Regions from separate parts of the Candidatus Enterococcus palustris genome, predicted to be linked through region 1. Evidence: riboswitches for the same ligand, from Rfam matches in the RefSeq annotation. Region 1 holds a riboswitch; each other region holds the start of a gene.
What was found. A riboswitch is a leader RNA that binds a small molecule or an ion and turns the genes downstream of it on or off. The one in region 1 is predicted to bind magnesium.
Positions count from the first base shown of each region.

Region 2: it holds a riboswitch for magnesium, as region 1 does, so the genes downstream of both, A5821_RS01505 (phosphatase PAP2/LCP family protein) here and mgtA (magnesium-translocating P-type ATPase) in region 1, are expected to answer to the same signal.
Region 3: it holds a riboswitch for magnesium, as region 1 does, so the genes downstream of both, A5821_RS16170 (LCP family protein) here and mgtA (magnesium-translocating P-type ATPase) in region 1, are expected to answer to the same signal.

Region 1 is NZ_CP147244.1:1,065,460-1,072,891, forward strand. Features, by position in the region: gene mgtA (magnesium-translocating P-type ATPase) at 1-2,646, opposite strand, end outside; M-box (ykoK) riboswitch at 2,763-2,933, opposite strand; gene A5821_RS05050 (LysR family transcriptional regulator) at 3,560-4,441, shown strand; gene A5821_RS05055 (LysR family transcriptional regulator) at 4,467-5,357, shown strand; gene A5821_RS05060 (hypothetical protein) at 5,497-5,742, opposite strand; gene A5821_RS05065 (glycerophosphodiester phosphodiesterase family protein) at 5,871-7,432, opposite strand, start outside.
Region 2 is NZ_CP147244.1:316,095-323,526, forward strand. Features, by position in the region: gene A5821_RS01490 (MarR family winged helix-turn-helix transcriptional regulator) at 177-623, shown strand; gene A5821_RS01495 (ABC transporter ATP-binding protein) at 623-3,004, shown strand; gene A5821_RS01500 (ABC transporter ATP-binding protein) at 3,021-4,862, shown strand; M-box (ykoK) riboswitch at 5,026-5,193, shown strand; gene A5821_RS01505 (phosphatase PAP2/LCP family protein) at 5,394-6,980, shown strand; gene A5821_RS01510 (diaminopimelate dehydrogenase) at 7,069-7,432, shown strand, end outside.
Region 3 is NZ_CP147244.1:3,467,887-3,475,318, forward strand. Features, by position in the region: gene A5821_RS16165 (DUF4303 domain-containing protein) at 57-554, opposite strand; M-box (ykoK) riboswitch at 822-990, shown strand; gene A5821_RS16170 (LCP family protein) at 1,122-2,036, shown strand; gene A5821_RS16175 (FAD-dependent oxidoreductase) at 2,195-3,529, shown strand; gene A5821_RS16180 (helix-turn-helix domain-containing protein) at 3,519-4,991, shown strand; gene glpK (glycerol kinase GlpK) at 5,279-6,787, shown strand; gene glpO (type 1 glycerol-3-phosphate oxidase) at 6,805-7,432, shown strand, end outside.

The DNA of each region.
Region 1 (7,432 bases):
TTTTCTTATATATATTTTCTTGATCACTGTTACTAAGAGTAAATACGCAATGATTGTTGGAATCAAGTAAAAAAAGTAATTTCCTGGAAGTGGTGCAAAACCAATGCTTGCTCCTAAATTCGTAAACGGCAAAATTGTTCCAATTAAAATTCCAACTGAAGTGACGAGCGTCAAGATGCCTGAAGCTCTACTTTGAAGGAAAGGTATTTTTGGCGTTCTCAATATATGAAGTACCAACATTTGTGACCATAGAGACTCAATAAACCAACCTGCATGGAAAATAGCGATAAATAAGAGTTTCTGATCGGCTGCTAATGAGAAAAATCCACCGCCTAAGATAGTTGGACAAATAATAAAATACATAAATAGATAAGTAACGATATCAAAAACAGAACTTGTCGGTCCAAACCATTTCATGAATGAACCAATTGATTTGGCTTCCCACTTCTTAGGCTTTTCGACATACTCTTTATCCACGTTATCCCACGGAACGGACATGCAAGATGTATCGTAAATCAAATTCAAAAATAGTGATTGAATCGGCGCAACTGGTAAAAATGGTAAAAAAATACTCGCAGGAATAACAGAAAATACATTCCCAAAATTTGAACTTGCTGTCATTTTGATATACTTCATTGTATTACTAAAGACTTTGCGTCCAGAAATAATTCCCTGTTCTAAAACCATTAAGTCTTTTTGCAGCAAAATCACATCAGCCGATTCTTTTGCAATATCAACTGCCGTATCTACAGAAATTCCAACATCAGAGACTTTCATAGCTCCTGCGTCATTGATTCCGTCCCCCATGAAGCCAACTGTTTGTTCATTTTTCTTCAACGCTTTAACAATTTTTGTTTTTTGATCAGGTGTTACTTTTGTAAAAATAGTATATTTATTGACCATCTGTTCTAGTTCTGATTCAGATAATTTAGAAATTGCTGAACCATCGATCATTTTTTCAGTCCCCAGACCAACTTCTTTACAAACTGAACGTGTTACTAATTCATTATCACCTGTTAGAATTTTTACAGAAACTCCGTTACTTTTTAATGCTTGAATAGCAGCAGCCGCCGTTTCTTTGGGAGGATCTAGAAAAGCGAGATACCCTTGTAAAATCAGTTCCTGTTCATCTGCAACAGAATAGTCATCTAATTGATTGTTGACTTTTTTATCTGCGATCGCTAAGACTCTTAGACCATCTTCATTTAATTCCTTCACTGTTTTTAATACTTGTTTTTTTATTTTTGGTGTGATCGGAACAACGTCTCCAGCCTGATTGATATGAGAGCATGCTTGCAGCATTTCTTCAACTGCTCCTTTAGTAATCAAAAAGCTTTGATTCGATCTTCTATTTTTAATAACAACACTCATTCTTCTGCGATTAAAGTCGAAAGGAATTTCATCAATCTTAAAATAATCTTCTTCATCGATAGATAACTCTTTCGATGACGCTTCAATAATTGCCTTATCGATTAAATTACGCAGACCAGTTTGGAAATAACTATTTAAAAAAGCAGAACGCAATACTTCCCGATCTTCTTGGCATGAGGTATTGTAATGATATTCTAAAATGACCTTGTCTTGTGTCAGGGTGCCAGTTTTATCCGTACATAAAATATCCATGGCACCAAAATTTTGAATCGCGTTGACGTTTTTCATGATCGTTCCTTCTTTTGCCATATCCCTAGAACCTTTGACCAAATTAGTCGTAACGATCATTGGCAGCATTTCTGGTGTAAGCCCTACAGCCGTTGCAATAGCAAACATTAAGGCTTCACCCCAATCGCCTTTTGTGATTCCATTGATCAAAAATACTGCTGGCGTAATCACCATCATAAAACGAATCAATAACCATGTCGTTTTGTTTACACCTAATTCAAAGCTTGTTTTTTTCTCATCATCTGCAACATCTTGTGCAATTTTTCCAAACAGTGTATTATCCCCAACCCGAACAGCTACACCAACACCACTGCCGCTAACGACATTGCTGCCTAAAAACAATAAATTATCAAAATCTGTTTGGTTATTATTATTTGTAGAAGTAACATTTTTGACTTTTTTTTCAACTGGAAAACTTTCTCCTGTCATCGCTGATTGTGAAACGAATAAGTCCTTCGCATGAATCAACCGCAAATCTGCTGGAATCATGTCTCCTGCTGCAAGATTAACTAAGTCACCACAAACAACTTCGTCCACAGGTATTTCCATTTCTTTATTTTCTCTGGTAACAGTCGCTGTGATCTGAATCATATTTTGTAATTTACTGACTGCATTACTTGATTTCACTGATTGAACTAAAGTCATAGTGCCGCTTAACAAAACCATGACCACCATAATCAAAACCCCAGTAATGTCTTTCTCACTTGGTTCAGCATACACATATTCAGTGAAAAACGAGATAGTTGCTAGTATCATCAATACAACAGTAAATGGTGTGACATAGGATTTTATCACAGTATAAATAAAGGACTTTTTTTTATTATCTGTAATTTTATTTATACCGAATTTTTCTTTCGAGTGTTGAACTTCTCGTGCTTTCAAGCCATCCCAAGAAGAGGAAAAGCTTTCTAAAACTTTATCGATAGATAAATTCGCTATCTTTTGATAAGCTTTTTCATGGATCATGTTCTTCATTTCTTTTTGCATCTAGATTATCCTCTTTTCTTTTAGTTGATCTCTGGCTTATCGAACTATCTTCTGGCACCGTCACCACATCCTTTCCACACAAAAAAGCGCACTGAAAACTCAGCCCGCTTTGCCGTGAGTCTCCATAATCGTTGAGTTTTGGCACTATACAACGTAAAAAGCCCAAGCTTTTAGCTACCTTAAGAAAAGCCTTAATTCGACAGTTCCTGTTCTACCCATTGGCGTCTCTCGACATTTTTGGGCAGTAGCCTGTGTTTGTATAGGAGCCTCGCCTAACAAGAAGAATTACACTGTTATTCTAATGAATTATGCCTTACATTTATAGACAAAAAAAACGATACCTGTATAACTTTTTTTGAATGTAGTTTTTTCGCCATCTTCCTTTTTAAATCATTTATAAAAAAGAATACTTCTATGACAAAAAAGAAATAGTTTATTCAGTTCATTTTATTTACTATATTTGTATAAACGAATCTCCCAAGTTCGTTTATGTAACATCCATACTCCTTTTTACAAAGTAAGCTCTGATGGATCCCACTTCGGCTTTCCCCCGTAGTGGGATTTATATTTCCAAAGTTCATTGTTCAAATTTCATAAAAAGTAATAGCACTATAAATAAAACAGAATGGCTCTATTGGCCAAAAAAAATTATACTAAACTAAGAAACAACCTATTCACTAATAGTTCACTATTCCCTATCAGTAAGCTAATACTGATAAAAGTCCTTTTAATTGGTCGGCTATTACCAATTAAAAGGGCTCTTTTCCTTTATAGAAAACAGTCATTATTTCAAAATAAAAAAATACTATTAATTTTTTGTATATTTTAAAAAAAAAATGACTATTTCATCTCAAATTATTTTATCTTGAAGAGAACCAGCATTTATTTTCAACAGAGTAAAGGAGATGAGCAAATGAAATTAAAACAATTAGACTATTTTTTAGCATTATGCAAAAACAAAAGCTTTACAAAAACATCAGAGGAATTAGGTATTTCTCAGCCTTATTTAAGCACACATATTCGAGAATTAGAGCAGGAGCTAAACGCCCAACTGATAACGAGAGATTACGGCAATAACACCTTAACGCCTGAGGGTCTTGTTTTAAAAAAAAGAGGGGAGAAAATTTTTCAAGAATTTGAAATGGCTGTCACAGAAATCAATTTACTTGTCCATACTGGAGAAACGGCAACCATCAAAATCGGAACAAATTTAGCTGACACTGACTATTTGATTGCAAAAATGCTAACAGACTTTCACCAAAAATATCCATTAGCCTCTATTGATTATGGCTATTACGACAATCTTGAAATAGCTCTGGAAAATAAAGAAATCGATATAGCAGTCGGTATTCTATCAGAAGAGAATTCTAAAATAGCAAGTAGTTTGATTTTTTCAGAATCTTACGTTGTTTTCATTAGCAAAAAAAATCAACTATCTTATCTAAACGAATTGTCAGTAGAGCATTTACTGCAAACCCCTTTAATAAATTATTCAAAACAAATCTATGAAAAGAACATAATTAAAACTTGGATAGAAATAAACCATCCTGAACTTAAAGATAATCAATGTTACGAACTACCTTCAACAATCTCGATATTGAATTTAGTCGATCAAGACTTTGGCGTGGCATTTCTTCCTTACTCATTGGCAGATTCCATTCCGAATTATTTAAGTATTACATCAGTCGAGATCATTGATGGACCTTTCAGAAATATTTCTATTGGTTATCATTCAGACCTACCTCTCTCAAAAGCACATAAAGATCTAATCGAACAACTTCAATTTATTTTTTAACAACAAATTGAAAGGAGAAAAAAACATGGAATTAACTCATTTAAACTACTTCTTAACACTCTGCGAACAAAAACAATTCACTAGAGCCAGCAATCATCTCGGCATTTCACAAGCCGCATTAAGTAAGCAAATAAAAAATCTTGAAGATGAAATCGGGGCAGCACTATTTTTTAGAGCTAAAGAAGAATGTCAACTCACCCCCGCTGGAAAAATACTAGAAAGTCATTGTTGGCGTATCAAACAAGAAATGTTCTATATTTGCGATGAGATCAATGACCTCTCCTTTTCAAAAGAATCTGCATTAACTACGATTAATGTTTCTCTTTTTTTAAACGATCTAGAATTCAAATTAAATGAGACTCTTTCAGCATTGTTTCAAGAATATAAATATTTGAGAATCAATACAATTATTTCAGATAATATCTTTCACTCACTCGAAACATTAGAATCGGATATTGGAATTGGCCCTTCCATAAACAATGTACCTGACACGATAAATAAAATAGATATTTATTCAAACGAATACAAAATCATCATGCGAAAAGGCCACCCAGTTTTCGACCATGCAACAATTAGTCTAGACTTATTTGATAATTATCCTTTTGTATTCTTTAATCAAACATTTCTTGAAACGAAAACAATTTATGATTGGATGAAAAACAGTCTCCCATCAAGATCTCAAGAAATGGATATTCACGTTGATACCACTGAATTGATTCTTTACATGGTAAAAAACACCGATACTTTTTCTATCGTCCCACAATATTTACAACGTCATTTGGATGATCTAGACATCATTTCTATAAATGATGAAAGCCTCCCACTCAGAGTGATGTCGATCTATTATCTTAAAAATAAATATATTGGAAATCAACTAAAACAAGTATTATCATCTTTTATTGATACTTCTTTTTAATGAATTTCATACACTGATTCTTAAAAAAAAAATGTGAGTGGGGACATAACTCTTTGAGTTATATCCCCACTCACATCCTTACAAACCAACTCAGTCACTACTTTTAAAAATCATTTTGTAGATTCTACATTATCCCCTGTTAAACAGTTTTTTTTACTTTTTCTTTTTTTACTACGGACTCTGTAGTTTCGTTGCCAACTTCTTTCGATTCCGAAGTTTTTTCGTGCTTATCTTTCTTGCTTGATTCTAGAGAACTGCTACTTTTTTCAATTCTGGAGGACGACGATCCTTCAGTTTTATCATTGTTCTTTTCCGCATTTTTACCGCATCCTACTAGAGCAACTGAGCAAAATAAGATTGTTGTTCCTAAAATAATTTTTTTCATGGATTTTATCCTCCTAAAAAATAGTAAGCAATTATTTTTGCTTATCGTCCATTATGACAGAATAAAAAACATGAACCATCCTAAAATTTTTATGAATCTATTCCTTTACAAAAAGGCTTAAATACTCCTTAGTCATAGTCCGTTGTTAAATTATTTATCCCTAATGCCTCCATCTTTTTAAATTCATTTTGAGGCACTCCCCATAAATTAACAGACAATCCTTTACTTTGAGCTTTAGCAATTAAGTCTGGCCTATTCACTACACTATCATATTTGATATCTAGACCAGCTTTCCCACCTAAACTACTCGTTTGAGTAATCATTTGTTCATCTAAAGTTTTAGCTAACAATTGAACCTGAGTGTCTGGAAGACGTTTTTTCATTTCCACTAAATTTGGATAATCAAATGAAATGATCACCGCTGTATTAGACATACCATAGGAAGTAATTAAATTTGCAAGATGATCATAATCGCTCGGTTCAAGATTCTTTGCCTTAACTTCAATAAAAGGAATACTCTGTTTATTATTCATGATCGTTAGAAACTCTTCTAGTGTCGGAACAATTAATTGTTCTTGGGAATAATTTTCTTTATTTGATCCTTGATCGATGCGCAAGGCTTTTATCTGAGCTAATGTCAAATCACTGATTTTCCCTTTACCATTTGTCATTCGGTCAACTGTTCTATCATGCATGATCACCCACTGTTTATCCTTTGTCAGCCAAATATCCGTTTCAATTCCCCAACTATCAGATTGTTGGAAGGACGGGATAGAGTTTTCGGGCGCTACTTTATGATTTCCACGATGAGCTACATAACGTATATCATCCATCATTTCACTAATTTCAATATTCTCAGCGGAAATATAGCCCTCAGTCGTTCGATAAACTTTTTTTTCAGAATTAAAGACGATCCCTTTCACATAAGCCATACTGTTTGCTGGTAATTGTTTAGCTGTTTTAGACAAGGTTCTATTTTGAAACAACGTTGTTTCTTGCATGATTCGGATACGGACTGGCCGTCTCAACTCAATCTCTGCAGTGCCAGCCTCACACTCAGCTTTTAATCCATTCATTGTAATTAGTTGGGCACTCGCATGGTACAGACCATTATTAAAAGCGAAATCTTCGTAATCAACATGAACTTTATAGGTATTATCAGGTTGAAGGGTCCCCTCATATACTTTTTTATCACTTTTATCCTCTTTTGACCACACTGGAACTAGTACTTTTTCAATATCAGCAGTGCTTTTAGTCTGAATATTTACATCAAACTGCCCTTTACCAACGTTAGCATTGTCCACTGCAGCTTCTATGCTAGGCTGTTCAACTACAAACTCACCAAAGTCCACTAATTCAGTTTTTCCATTTTCTTTCGTAATCAACAGTTTAATCTGATAACGTCCCGCTTCTTGATGGTTCTTAACCAGAATATCTGTTTCCCATGTACTACTTTCTGGATGATATTTCGCTGGATAGATTTGTAAATCGTTTGGTCCATTTTCTTCACCAAACGTTGGAAATTCAACTTTTTCAATATGTTTCACACTTGACAGATTTACGCTTGCTTTGTAAACAGTTTGTTTATTGTCCATATCCCACAAACGAAAAACAGGTAGCGTTGCTGGTTGTTTGATTTGCTCATCTTGCGGCCATGGATCGATCAATGGCTCAGCAAATTCAGAATTCA
Region 2 (7,432 bases), 750 kb from region 1:
GCTTGTCAATCAGATTCAATGACTAAAGATTTTTAAATAAAACCGTGTTCATTTAATTTTTTGAGCCAATCCTATTGACATCAAAAGCTATTTGCGTTAATATCAAACAGCATTAGTTACTAACACTGTTAGCTATTAATGGTAGAAGTAACTATTTTGAAAAAAGGAGGAGTCATATGTCATTCGCAGAAGAGGCCGAACAAGAACTTATGCGTCTAATGGTTCAAAATCGACATAGCGCATTTAGTAGACTAGAAAAGAGCAATCAAGGTGAAAGTATTGTTATTAAGTTTCTACATCGTTATGGGGAGCCAACTAGCCCAAAGCATCTCGCTGAATCATTGAATTTATCTAGCGCTCGTATCGCCGTTGTCTTAGGAAGTTTAGAAAAAAAAGGACAAATCGAACGGAAAATGGATCCAGATGATCGCCGCCGTATCAACGTTACACTAACGGAATGCGGGAAAAAAGCAGCGAAACTGCAAAAGAAAGAAATGCGCGATAAGATCGTTCAGGTTTTTAAACTAATGGGAGAAACAGACACCAAACAGTTCATCGAGCTAACTGCGAAATTCGTAGACTACTCCCAACAAATTTCCCAGAAAGAGGAAGGTGACCAATAGTGAAGATTTTCAAATATCTCGGCAAATACTGGTATGCGGTCATCGCAGTTCTTGTGCTTTTAGTCGTACAGGCAAATAGTGATTTAAGCTTACCAAAATTAACATCGGGAATCGTCGATGTCGGTATTCAACAAGGAGGGCTTGAATATTCTACACCTGAAAAAATCAGGAAAACAACTCTTCAGGGCATCGAAATGTTCATGACAGACGATGAGAAAAAAACAATTGAAGACAACTATAAATTAACGACTGAAAAAATTGATGGAAAAGAAGTTGAAGTTTATACATTAAATCTTCAAGACGGTATGACCGAAGCTAAGTTAGCTGATATCTTTAATCTACCAATGATGATGCTTGCTTCCGCTCAATCTAAAGATTCATCTAGTGGTAGTGAAGCAAAAGCAATTATCGACGATTATAAAGCAGTTGGAGAAGATGCTGCTAAAGCAAAACAGCTTGGTGAAGAAGCAACAACATTAGGAGAACAAGCAAAAGCAGCAGGTGCTGCGGCAGCCTCAGCAACAGATAGTGCTACAGCAACTGAAAAAGGGACTGAAGCTCAAGAGTTGGCTGCAAAAGCACAAGCAAAAGGTGCAGAAGCGAAAGCGTTAGCTGATTCAATCAAAACAACGACAGATGCTATGCCTGCAAAAGTCGAAGCCGCTCGTAAAGAGACTAAAAACAGCTTAGGCGATTTAGGGGCAGATTCAATGAAAACAGTAGGGATTCAATTGACCCTTGCTGAATATAAAGCACTAGATATGAATACGCAACAAATTCAAACAGATTATATGGTCAAAACAGGAACTAAAATGGTTCTCTTAACCCTTGTTTCTGCAGTGGCTGCAATCATTGTTGGGTTGATCGCCTCATTAGTAGCAGCTTCTGTTGGGCGAAACTTGCGTGTCGGTCAATATGAACGAACATTGCAATTTTCAAATACTGAAATGGAGAAATTCTCTCCAGCTTCATTGATTACACGTAATACCAATGATATCCAACAAATGCAAATGGGGATCGTAATGATCATGCGTATCGTGTTATATGCACCAATCTTAGGTATTGGCGGGATCTATAATGTTTATCAAACAGGAACAGGTATGGGCTGGATTGTCGGTGTAGCTGTCGCAGCAGTTCTAGTGTTAGTTCTAAGCTTACTCGTAACAACAATGCCTAAATTTAAAGCATTACAAAACTTAGTGGATAGAGTCAACTTGGTTTCTCGTGAAATCATCACTGGATTACCTGTTATTCGTGCATTTTCACGTGAAAAATTCGAAGAAGAGCGTTTTGATGTTGCGAATACGAATTTAATGAAAACTCAATTATTCGTTAACCGTGCAATGTCTATTATGATGCCAGTCATGATGTTATTGATGAATGGTATTTCAGTTTTGATCGTTTGGGTCGGCGGACATAATATGAATAACGGTCAATTACAAGTTGGGGATATGATGGCCTTTATTACGTATACGATGCAAATCGTTATGGCCTTTATGATGTTGTCAATGGTTTCAATTATCTTACCTCGTGCTAATGTTGCTGCTGGTCGTGTGGAAGAAGTTCTCGAAACAGAACCAACGATCAAAGATCCAGAACAACCTAAAGATGACCATGACTTCAAAGGTGAAGTGAAATTTGAAGCGGTAGAATTCCGTTACGGCGATGCGGATGAAGATGTCTTACATCATATCAACTTTACGGCAAAACCAGGTCAAACAACAGCGTTGATTGGTTCAACAGGTTCAGGTAAATCAACGATCGTTAACTTGATCCCACGTTTGTTTGATGTAACAGGTGGACGAATTACGATCGATGGCATCGATATTCGTGAGATGAGTTTGCATAAATTACATGAAATCATTGGATTTGTGCCGCAAAAAGGGATCTTATTCTCAGGTGATATTGCCTCAAATATCAAATTTGGGGATGCAAATATCTCGGATGAACAAATGCGAAAAGCAGCTGAAATTGCTCAAGCTGAAGAATTCATCGATTCAAATGAAAAAGGCTACGATCGGGAAATTTCTCAAGGTGGAACGAACGTTTCTGGTGGACAAAAACAACGATTATCCATCGCTCGTGCCTTAGCGAAAAATCCTAAAATCTTGATCTTTGATGACTCATTCTCAGCACTGGATAATAAAACAGATGTGGCGTTGAGAAAAGCCTTATCTGAAAATATCAAAGGTGCGACGCAAATCATCGTTGCTCAAAAAATCTCTACGATTCTTCACGCAGATAATATTATCGTATTGAACGAAGGTCGTGTTGTAGATCATGGAACACATGATGAATTAATGAAATCATCCACTGTCTATCAAGAAATTGCTCAATCACAATTGAGTAATGCTGAATTAGGCATAGAAGAAGCAGAGTAGGGAGGAGCGAAGAATAATGGCAGAACAAACACAAAATCGCCCTCGTGGCGGACGCGGACCTGGGCATGGCGCTCCAGTGGAAAAAGCCAAAGATTTTAAAGGAACACTAAAAAAATTAATCTCCTATATTGGTGCTTATAAAATACCCGTTTTCTTTGTAATGATCTTTGCAATTGCTTCAACCGTATTTAATATTTGGGGTCCAAAAATTTTATCCCAAGCAATCACAGAATTGTTTAATGGTTTAATCAAAAAATATCAAGGAACTGGCGGAATCGATTTTAATAAAATTGGTGGAATCTTACTCTTTATGTTAGGGCTCTACTTAGTGGCATCCGCTTTTGGGATCATTCAAGGTTGGATCATGTCAACGATTTCGCAAAAAATCACATATCGCATGCGTAAAGAAATTTCAGAAAAAATCAATCGTATGCCAATGAATTATTTTGAGAGTCGTACAACGGGTGAAGTCTTATCTCGTATCACCAATGATGTGGATACTCTAGGTCAATCACTAAACCAATCGATCACACAGCTGATTACATCAGTATTCACTATCATTGGTGTTATTGTCATGATGCTATCGATTTCTGTGCAAATGACAGGTATTGCGATTTTGATCGTCCCAATTTCAATGATCTTAATTTTGATCGTTGTGAAAAATTCGCAAAAATACTTTAAAACACAACAAGAATATCTTGGCGTGATCAATGGTAAAGTAGAAGAAACCATCGGTGGTTATAACATCGTACGTCTATTCAACGATGAAGAAAATTCACTTACAGAATTTAAAAAACAAAATGATGTCTTATTCAAATCAGCTTGGAAATCCCAATTTCTTTCAGGTTTGATGCAACCGATCATGAACTTTGTTGGAAATTTAGGGTACGTTGCAGTAGCGATTTTTGGTGGAATATTAGCTTATAATGGCACGATCACGGTCGGAGATATCCAAGCGTTTATCCAATATGTTCGTAACTTAACACAACCTATTGCCCAATTGGCTCAAGTATCAAACTTACTCCAATCAATGGCAGCAGCAGCTGAACGTGTTTTTGAATTTCTTGAAGAAGATGAAGAAGCACAAACAGTACCAAATCCAGTTAAAATCGACAAAGCCAAAGGGATGGTCGATTTTGAACATGTTCGTTTCGGGTATACACCAGACAAAATCATTATCAATGATTTCAGTTCACATGTTGATCCCGGCCAAACAGTGGCAATCGTTGGACCAACTGGTGCAGGTAAAACAACTATGGTTAAATTATTGATGCGTTTTTACGATGTAACATCTGGCGCAATCAAAATCGATGGTCATAATATCAAAGACTTTAATCGTGCAGATTTACGTAAAAATATTGGGATGGTTTTACAAGACACTTGGTTATTTAAAGGAACCATCATGGAAAACTTACGCTATGGTCGTTTAGATGCAACGGATGAAGAAGTCTATGAAGCCGCGAAAGCCGCTCACGTTCATCACTTTATCCAAACGTTGCCTGGTGGTTACAATATGGAATTAAATGAAGAGTCTTCCAACATTTCCCAAGGTCAAAAACAACTTTTAACAATTGCCCGCGCAATCTTAGCTGATAAACCGATTTTGATCCTTGATGAAGCAACATCATCTGTTGATACCAGAACAGAAGGCTTGATTCAAGGTGCTATGAATAATTTAATGGCTGGTCGTACGTCATTTGTTATTGCGCACCGTTTATCAACGATCAAAGATGCGGATAAGATTTTGTATATGCAAGATGGCGATATTAAAGAACAAGGAACACATGAAGAATTACTTGCTCAAGGCGGTTATTATGCGTCACTTTATAACTCACAATTTGAAGAGTTAGATGAGTAAAATAGAGTATAGCAGAAGCAATCATCAATCCTATTTTGATGATTGCTTCTGCTTGTTTATTGATGCTATCTTTTTCAGATTTTAAATTAAGAAAAACTAAAGAGTCATAAAATAACTTGAAAAAATTTTTTTCCAGCGTTACTATTTAACAAAATAAATAGATAAATAACCTTGTTAGGTGAGGCTCCTATACAAACACAGGCTATTGCGCAGAAACGTCGAAAGACGCCAATGTGTAAAACAGGAATTGTCGAATTAAGGCTTTTCATAAAATAGCTAAGAATTTTTCTTTACGTTGTATAGTGCTAAAACTCAGACGATGAGATTGATTGAAAGTCAAACGTCTTAGGGAAAGCATGTTTGGCTTTTTTCTTTTGGTAAATAAGAGTCAACTGTATGCCTTTAGATGATTCACTACTGTCAATTAAGAATCAAAATTTTTTTAGTTGTATGATATTCCTGTGAAAAGTACTTGGAAATAATCTTTAACTTGGTTGTTTTACTGAATATATGAATGAAGGGATTTATCACATGTATACGTTGAAAGAAAAGAAATTTACTCCAGCAGTTTTAAGTGTCGTATTTTTTTCATTGCTAACCTTTTTAGTTGTAAAACAAGAATCATGGTTTGTTCAGTTAGATTCAGCGATTTATCACTTTAATTGGAAACCGAGTCAATTACTGACCAGTATTGTGGATTTAGTTGCCAAAAGTGCTACGATCATGCCGATTTTTGTTGTTAGCTTGATAGTCTCATTTATACTTTGGCGAAATAAACATAAGTTATTGGCAGTTTGGCTAAGTAGTAATGTCTTAGTAGTCAGCGCTTTTGGATTTGTCTTAAAGCAGCTTGTGGCGCGGCAGAGACCAAATGTAGAACAGTTGGCTGAACGAACTTCCTATAGTTTTCCAAGTGGGCATTCGCTCTTAGCCATGTGCTTAGCTTGTTCGATGATCATGATTTTACAAACCGTTTATTCAAAGGAAATGAAGCATTACAAGTTTTTTAAAAACACTTTGATCGTGTATGTTCTTTTGATTGGATTGAGCCGGATTTATTTACGAGTTCATTATCCGAGTGATGTGCTTGCAGGTTTTCTTTTAAGCTATACTTGGGTCAAGTTCTCTTTTGTTTTCTTGCAAAGAGTGTACCTTAATAGAGAATTTTCTACTCCTATTGCTAAAAAAAAGTTCATTCAAAGAACTATTTTAGGTACGCTAACAGTGCTTTTACTAGTCGTTGCTGGAGCTTCAGCTTATGGTGCTGCGGTGTTTCAAAAAGTCCAAAAAACTGCCGATAAAATGTATCAGCCACTAAATCGAAAAAATAAAGCCGCAGAGTTAGGAAATAGTGAACCTGCGAGTTTCTTACTGTTAGGTATCGCAAATGATTCTAAACGCAAAACAGATTTTCGAGCAAATACGATTATGGTGGTCACCGTCAATAATCAATTGAAGAAAACTACGATCACAAGTATTCCCAGAGATGCTTATGTCGAAATCATTGGGAAAGATGGCGTCTATGACAAAATCAATCATGCTCATTCCTTTGGTGGAGACGAGATGATGATCGATACGGTTGAACATTATTTAGATATCCCAATCAATCATTATTTTGTGATCAATATGGATGGTTTAGCAGCTTTAAGTGACGCAGTTGGCGGTGTCACCGTCAATAATGATTTTGAGTTTGATGCAGAAGGAATTCATTATCCAAAAGGGGAACAGCATTTAGGCGGCTGGGAAACATTACAGTATGCGAGAATGCGCTATGAAGATCCTTTAGGCGATTACGGCAGACAAAAGAGGCAGCGAGAGGTAACGATTCAGCTTACCAAAGAATTAACTTCGATGAAAAGTGTTTTTCGTTATCAAGAATTACTCGACGTAATAGGAGAAAATGGTCAAACCGATATGACCCTGGATCAAATGACTCTTTTAATGAAAAATTATCAAAAAGCCCTAGAAAACATTGAAAGTTATCAAATGCAAGGGGAAGGATTTACAGGTGATGGCTATACTGGGGAAGAAGGGATTTCTTATCAGAGTATTTCAGATGAGGAAAAGCAAAAAATCACCACGGAATTAAAGAAACAATTGAATATAATGGAACAGTAAAAGAAGAAACTCATTTTTTCAACTTCCAATTGTCAGATGTCTTTTTCTTTTGGTATAATCTGATTTATAGAAGTGGAGGAATGTTAGTATGATAAAAGTAGCAATCATTGGATATGGAAACCTTGGACGCGGGGTTGAACGTTCGATCAAACAAAACAAAGATATGGAATTAGTCGGTGTCTTTACAAGAAGAGCTCCTGAAACGGTGCAAACAGAAGGTTCTAAAGCATTTACGATGGAGCAATTGAAACACAAAAAAGGTGAAATCGATGTCTGCATTCTTTGCGGCGGTTCAGCGACAGATTTGCCAACACAAACACCGGAGTGGACTCATTTATTTAACACGATCGATAGCTTTGACACACATGCTAAGATTCCAGAGCATTTTGCGAAAGTGGATCAAGTAGCAAAAGAAAATCAAACAACGTCGATTATCTCAACAGGATGGGACC
Region 3 (7,432 bases), 1.4 Mb from region 1:
AATAGAAAAGCCTGCTTTTGCAATCTGTTGTGAGACCCAAAAGTTAGGCTTTTTTATTATTCTATTTGAAAAAGTTCAGACATTCCGATTTTTTCAAATCTTTCTTGTGAGTCAGATGGATTTTCATCATGATCGTAAACCAATACCTTGAAATCTTCTGTTTTAGGAATACGCTCGAATGATTCACTATCTGTTAAGAGCACTATTTGCTGACAAAGCCAGTCGAGAACTGTTTCAATATCTTGTTCGTCTTCCACCCAATCGTCAAATAGATGAAGAGTGGCAAAACGTTGATTTTCATCCCAGTCACGAGCATTATATTTCATTTCTTCTAACTGTGATGAAGTATGACCTTTACTTGTATAATAATCGGTTGTTTCTTGCCAAAGGTCTACGGTATTAAAGTAAAGGTTGATTTCACCTTCTTCATAAATAGTGCAGTCTAAAGCAAATACATAAAAGGTATCATCAGAATGATCTAATAGAAAATTATCGATACTATCTGTTAAAAAGCTGAAAAAGAATTCTTGTTGTTTCTCTAAAAAATTTTCCATATTTATCCTCCCAATGTTAGGTCCTTTAAACATTGAAACAGATAAACCCTTGTCTGTCTATGGAAAGTTACGATTTGATAGAAAATAGCTATTATTTAAGAAAATGTAAAGATTTTTTAGTTTGGAATATTTGTTTATTATGTAGGGTATCTAATGTAGCTTTAGATGTAATGTACTTTCAATTAAATAACATAGTTGTAAAAGTGAGTCTCTTATATAAAATTTAATTTGACTTTGTGATACGATACGCTTATAGTTTAAAATGAATTAAATACTTGTTAGGTGAGGCTCCTATATAAACATAGGCTACTGCTCAGAAATGTCGAAAGACAGGCACGGGTAGGACAGAATTCGTCGAATTAAGGCGTTTTCCAAAGTAGCTAAAAGCAATGCTTTTTACGTTATATAGTGCTAAAACTCAACGAAGAGAAGATCATGGTAAGTTATAAGTAAGTGGCGAATGCCATGTATTTAAACTTTGTAATCTAATCCCTTCGCTGAGTTTTCTTGGTGCGGGGATTTTTCTTTTATCCAAGAAATGAATAGAGCTGTAGAAAGGAATAAACAATGAAAAAATCTGTAAAAATAATGATTATTACCCTGTTATCAATTCTGCTGGTGATTGTAAGCGCAGGCTGTTATGCGGCGATTTCCTTCCAAACAGCCAAAGAGGAGAGTGAATCAAAACTTCCTAATAAGAACCAAAATTTTACGGGTGATGAACAAACGAGTGACAAAGAACTAACGGTCATGGTCGTTGGGAATGACTCTAGAGATGATGATGAAGACCAAGGACGCTCAGATACGTTGATGGTCGCTCACTATGACGGGAAAACCAAACAGCCTAAATTGATTTCAATCATGAGGGATAGCTATGTAACGTTCCCTGATGGCGGGCAAGATAAAATAAATGCAGCCTATGCATATGGCGGCGCACAAATGACAAAAGATGTCTTGAAAACCAACTTTGATTTACCGATCAATTATTATGTTGTCATGGACTTTAAAGAATTTAGTGACATCATTGATGAACTTTATCCAAAAGGGGTAACAATCGATGCTGAAAAAGATATTAACTTAGATGGTGTGGATATTCTGAAAGGAAAGCAAACCTTGCATGGGAATAGTTTATTGCAGTATGCTCGTTTTAGAATGGATGAAGAAGGCGATTTCGGTCGAATCAGACGCCAGCAGCAAGTGATGGATGCGCTAGTTGAGCAATCTAAAGATTTGATTCCAGTCTGGGAACTTCCTCAAGTTGCTGGGAAAATGGTCGGCAAAATCGATACAAATGTACCAACAAGTTTATTGATCGATTTGGCGAAGGATTTTCTTTCTGGAAAAGTGAAGCCCTTAAAATCACTTTCAGTTCCAGTAGAAGGATCATGGAATTTTAATGATTATACGGAATCAGGAAGCGTGATCGAACTTGATGAACAAAAAAATGCTCAAGCAATTCAAGATTTTATGAAAGATAAGTAAAATGGAATCATACAAGTGAACGTGATCTGTCTGCTCTTTTTATACTGAGCAGACAGATCTTTTTTTGTCTATGAAATATATCAGCTTATTTCTATGCGTTAAGAGTAGGGGTATGCTATTCTTTAGGAAAACGGTTTACTTAGAAAGAAGGTTTTACTGTGAAAGTCGTAATCATTGGTGCTTCATTTGCTGGAGTATCAGCTGCTTTAGCGATCAGAAAAAAATATCCCACAGCTGAAATCCATTTAATCGAGAAACAACAAACCATCGGCTACTTACCAGGCGGTATCAATCTTTATTTTAATGAGAGGATCGACCCGATCGAAACGGCTCAGTTTATTTCGGAACAACAATTAATCGACAACGAGATTACTTTGCTGATGAGTGCAAAAGTAGTTGGCATGGACTCAAAACAGCATATCATCAAATATGAAAAACAGGATGAAGACTTTTTTATGTCATTTGATAAATTGATTTTAGCAACAGGTTCAAGTCAATGGTCGCAGAAAATTCTTGGTAGTGATTCAGAAAAGGTTTTAAAATATAAATTTTTACCTGGGGTGTTGGATGCGATCAACCACTTAGAAAATAGTAATAAAGTAGCACTGATCGGCGGTGGTCAAATTGGCGGAGAAGCAGCAGATACGTTGCTAAAAAAAGGCAAAGAAGTGCATCTGTTTGAGCGGATGGATTATTTGCTCTTTAAGTATTTCGATGAAGAAATGATTCAGCCGGTACAAGCTGAAATGGCCGCTCGTGGTGTGATGTTTCATTTTGATGAAACCGTAGAAAAAGTCACGGATACGGACGAAGGTCTTTTGATCGAAACAAAAAAATCTGAATTAGTATGTGATAGTGCTATTTTTGCGATGAATGTTCGCCCTGACTTAGCTTATTTAGATGAACACATCAGAACACACACGGACCAGACCGTTTTTGTGAATGAGTATTTGCAAACGTCCCAAGCAGATATTTTTGCGATCGGTGATTGTATTCAAGTGCCGTACAGTTTGTCTAAGGAAACATTTTACATCCCATTAGTGAACAATGCCGTAAGAACGGGACTAGTTGTTGCTCAAAATCTTGTAGAAGCAACTACGCCATTTGTCGGCTCAATTCGGACGATCGGGACAAAACTTGTGGACTATTATATAGCGAGTACAGGATTGACGGAAGCAGAAGGATTATTTCATGACCAGCCTATTTCGGTTGCTCATGTTCAGCAAAAAAGCTCTTTATTTTCTGGTAGTGAAACAATTTTCGGTAAAATTATTTATGAAAAAGAAAGTCATAAATTATTAGGTGCGCAATTGGTTTCAAAAGCGGATATCTTGGAGAAAATCAATACATTGGCACTTGGAATCCAAACGGGGCAAACCTTAGAAGCTTTTTATCAAAAAGATTTTTTATATCATCCTTATTATTCCAACGTGATAGATATCACGAACCAGCTAGGTTTTGAAGGTTTGTGGAGTGAAGCGGATGAAGATTGAAGCCTTATTAGATAAAAAAGAAGCAAGAGAAATTGGGATTTTAAAGAAGGTGATCTTAGCTGGTGGCCGGATCAAGGATACTGAGTTATTGGATTATTCAGGAGTATCAAAAGCTTCTTTTGAAAGTGATTTAAAAGAGCTAGGCTATTATTTGAAACCATACGAAAAAGACTGCTCACTGTTTTATGACGGGCAATGGGTGGCGATCCATATGTCAGATCAGTTTTCTATTAGTAAGGTTATAGAAGATTATGTTCGAGCATCGATCAAGTTTCAGTTGATTGATTATTTATTTCATTATCGTGAATTTACGATTGCTCAGTTGACGACTAAATTTATGATCAGCGAGTCTTCTTTATTCAGAAAAATCAAAGAGTTAAATTTGTTGCTCAAAGAATTCGATCTTAAAATCCGCAATGGTCAATTAAAAGGGGAAGAGTTGCAGATTCGTTATTTTTATTTTCAAATTTATTGGTTTTTGACACCTTATGAAGTCCATCAGGAAAAAACATTGACCGTTCAAAATCTGAGGATCATCGAAGCACTAGAAAAAGCGTTGTCTCTTACTTTTGAAGAGCATAGTAAATTAAAAATCAGTTTGTGGTTGACGATCAGTAAGAAAAGAATCGTAGTACAGCCAAAAACATTTAAAGAATTATACAGCAAAAGTCAAGTATATGAACAAGATCCTTTTTTTCAAACAGTTCGTTCTTTTGTTTTACGGTTCTTTAGTCGATATCCTCTTGAAATCGATGAAGAAGAAAGTTTACTGCATTTTATCTTTTTAACAAGTATGTCGGTTTTGTCGGAATCTGATTTTGCTGATTATAGTTTGATTCGAGGAAGACGTACACCAACATCACTAGCGGATACGTTTGTCTTAGAGCATGTGATTTTGTATTATCGCCCACAAAAATTTTTCCCGAACCTTGAGAAGAAGATTTTTTATTATTTCTCTCAGATTCATAGTCGGCTTTACTTTTTCAAAGGAGAGCTAGAGCTGTTTGATCGGGAAAATATTTGGCAAAAGGAACAGAATTTGTCCAGTCATCAATTGGCGGAGTTTTCTCACACCCTTTTAGACAGGAGTTTGGAATGTTTTGGAGAACGTTATGAAAAAGGCAATAGTTTACATGAATGGTCGCTTGTTAAGTATCTTAGTGTTCTTGCAATCATTGATTTTGAAATTGTCGGTGAAACTCGAATCGGAATTGATTTGAAGATGGATCATTTGTATAAAGAAGTAATGACTCAGGTATTGGTCTTGAGCTTGAAAAATTTAAATGGCCTGACCATTGAGCCTTACGATTCGAAAATGACCTACGATCTGATGATCACAAATATCATGCAGCCCAGTTCCTACCGTTCTGCTAAAGAGGTTTATGTGCTTTCAGAACTAGGATCGTCTTATGATATCAATCAAATCAGAATGAAGATTCGAGAACTGCACAATAAAAGATAAGTTAAGAGGAAAAAGCCAAAAACAAAGATAGTTCGCTATTTTATTTTTGGCTTTTTCGTTAGTAGGATGGGTTTATTCAGAAAAACTTTCATTTATTTTTGAAATAAAAAAAAAGATGACGTTTTTATAAAAGCATTTGCGTATATTATAAATACATGAAATATAAAGCGTTTTCAAATTGTAGCTAGTTTCTGAGGAAAAAGAGAGAGTTTGTGTCTATTATGTTTTTATTTGATCTAATGAAATGGGCTAACACTTCGGATTTTAAACATTAGGAGGAATCAACAATGACAGAACAAAAGTATATCATGGCGATCGACCAAGGAACAACAAGTTCAAGAGCAATTATTTTTGATAAAAAAGGGAATAACATTGGCAGTTCTCAAAAAGAATTTACGCAAATTTTTCCTAAAGCTGGTTGGGTAGAACATAACGCAAATGAAATTTGGAATTCCGTTCAGTCAGTTATCGCAGGTGCTTTGATCGAGTCAGGTGTCAAACCTTCTGATATCGCCGGAATCGGTATTACCAACCAACGTGAAACAACGGTTGTTTGGGACAAATTAACAGGATTACCGATTTATAATGCAATCGTTTGGCAATCGCGTCAGTCTTCACCGATTGCAGATCAATTAAAAGAAGACGGACATGGTGACATGATCCATGAAAAAACGGGATTGATCGTAGATGCTTATTTTTCAGCGACGAAGGTTCGCTGGATTTTAGATAATGTAGAAGGGGCACAAGAAAGAGCTGAAAAAGGCGAGCTATTATTTGGCACGATCGATACTTGGTTGGTTTGGAAATTGACTGGCGGAGAAACTCATGTAACAGATTATTCCAATGCAAGTCGTACGATGTTATTCAATATTCATGATCTAGATTGGGATCAAGATATTTTAGATATTCTGAATATTCCACGTGTAATGCTGCCGAAAGCGACATCGAATTCAGAAGTGTATGGATTGACGAAAAATTATCATTTCTATGGCAGTGAAATTCCTATTTCAGGTATGGCAGGAGACCAACAAGCAGCGTTGTTTGGACAAATGGCTTTTGAACCTGGCATGGTAAAAAATACGTATGGTACAGGCTCCTTTATCGTGATGAATACAGGTGAAAAACCTCAGCTTTCTGATAATAATTTATTAACAACAATCGGTTATGGGATCAATGGCAAAGTGTATTATGCTTTAGAAGGAAGTATTTTTGTAGCAGGTTCTGCCGTTCAGTGGTTGCGTGATGGCTTGAAGATGATTCAAACTGCTGCTGAATCTGAGGCTGTAGCAAAAGAATCACATAATAAAAATGAAGTATATGTCGTACCTGCTTTTACAGGACTTGGCGCACCTTATTGGGATTCAGATGCACGGGGAGCTGTTTTTGGTTTAACAAGAGGAACGACGAGAGAAGATTTTGTAAAAGCTACTTTGCAAGCGGTTGCTTATCAAGTAAGAGACATCATTGATACGATGCAAAAGGATACAGGAATCGCTATCCCAATCTTGAAAGTAGATGGCGGAGCGGCTAATAACGATTTGCTTATGCAATTTCAAGCAGACATTTTAAATACATCCGTTCAAAGAGCTCAAAATCTAGAAACAACTGCATTGGGTGCAGCCTTTTTAGCCGGCTTAGCAGTTGGTTTTTGGAAAGACTTAGATGAGTTAAAAGAATTTTATGAAGATGGACAAGTGTTTGAAGCTAAAATGCCTGATGAAGAACGGGATGATTTATATGAAGGGTGGCAACAAGCAGTCGCAGCCACACAAATGTTCAAACATAAATCAAAATAAAGGAAGAAGTGAATGGTATGTCATTTTCAATTAAAACAAGACAAGCATCTATTGAAAAGATGAAGTCTGAAGAATTAGATTTATTGATCATTGGCGGCGGTATTACAGGAGCTGGTGTTTCCTTACAAGCAAGTGCTGCTGGTATGAAAACTGGTTTGATCGAAATGCAGGATTTTGCAGAAGGAACTTCCTCTCGTTCCACTAAACTAGTTCACGGTGGAATACGCTATTTGAAAAATTTTGATGTAGAAGTTGTTGCAGATACAGTCCAAGAGCGCGCAGTTGTTCAAGCGATTGCGCCTCATATTCCAAAGCCAGACCCAATGCTTTTACCGATTTATGATGAACCAAAAGCAACGTTTAATATGTTTTCGGTCAAAGTGGCGATGGATCTTTATGATCGTTTGGCAAATGTGATCGGAACTAAGTACGAAAATTATACGTTAACAAAAGAAGAAGTACTGGAAAGAGAACCTCAGTTGAAAAGTGAAGGTCTGCAAGGCGGCGGTGTTTATCTTGATTTTAGAAATAACGACGCTCGTCTGGTAATTGAAAATATCAAACGTGCCGCATCTGATGGCGGACTGATGGTCAGTAAAGTCAAAGCCGTTGGATTCATTCAAAATGATCAGAGCAAAATCATTG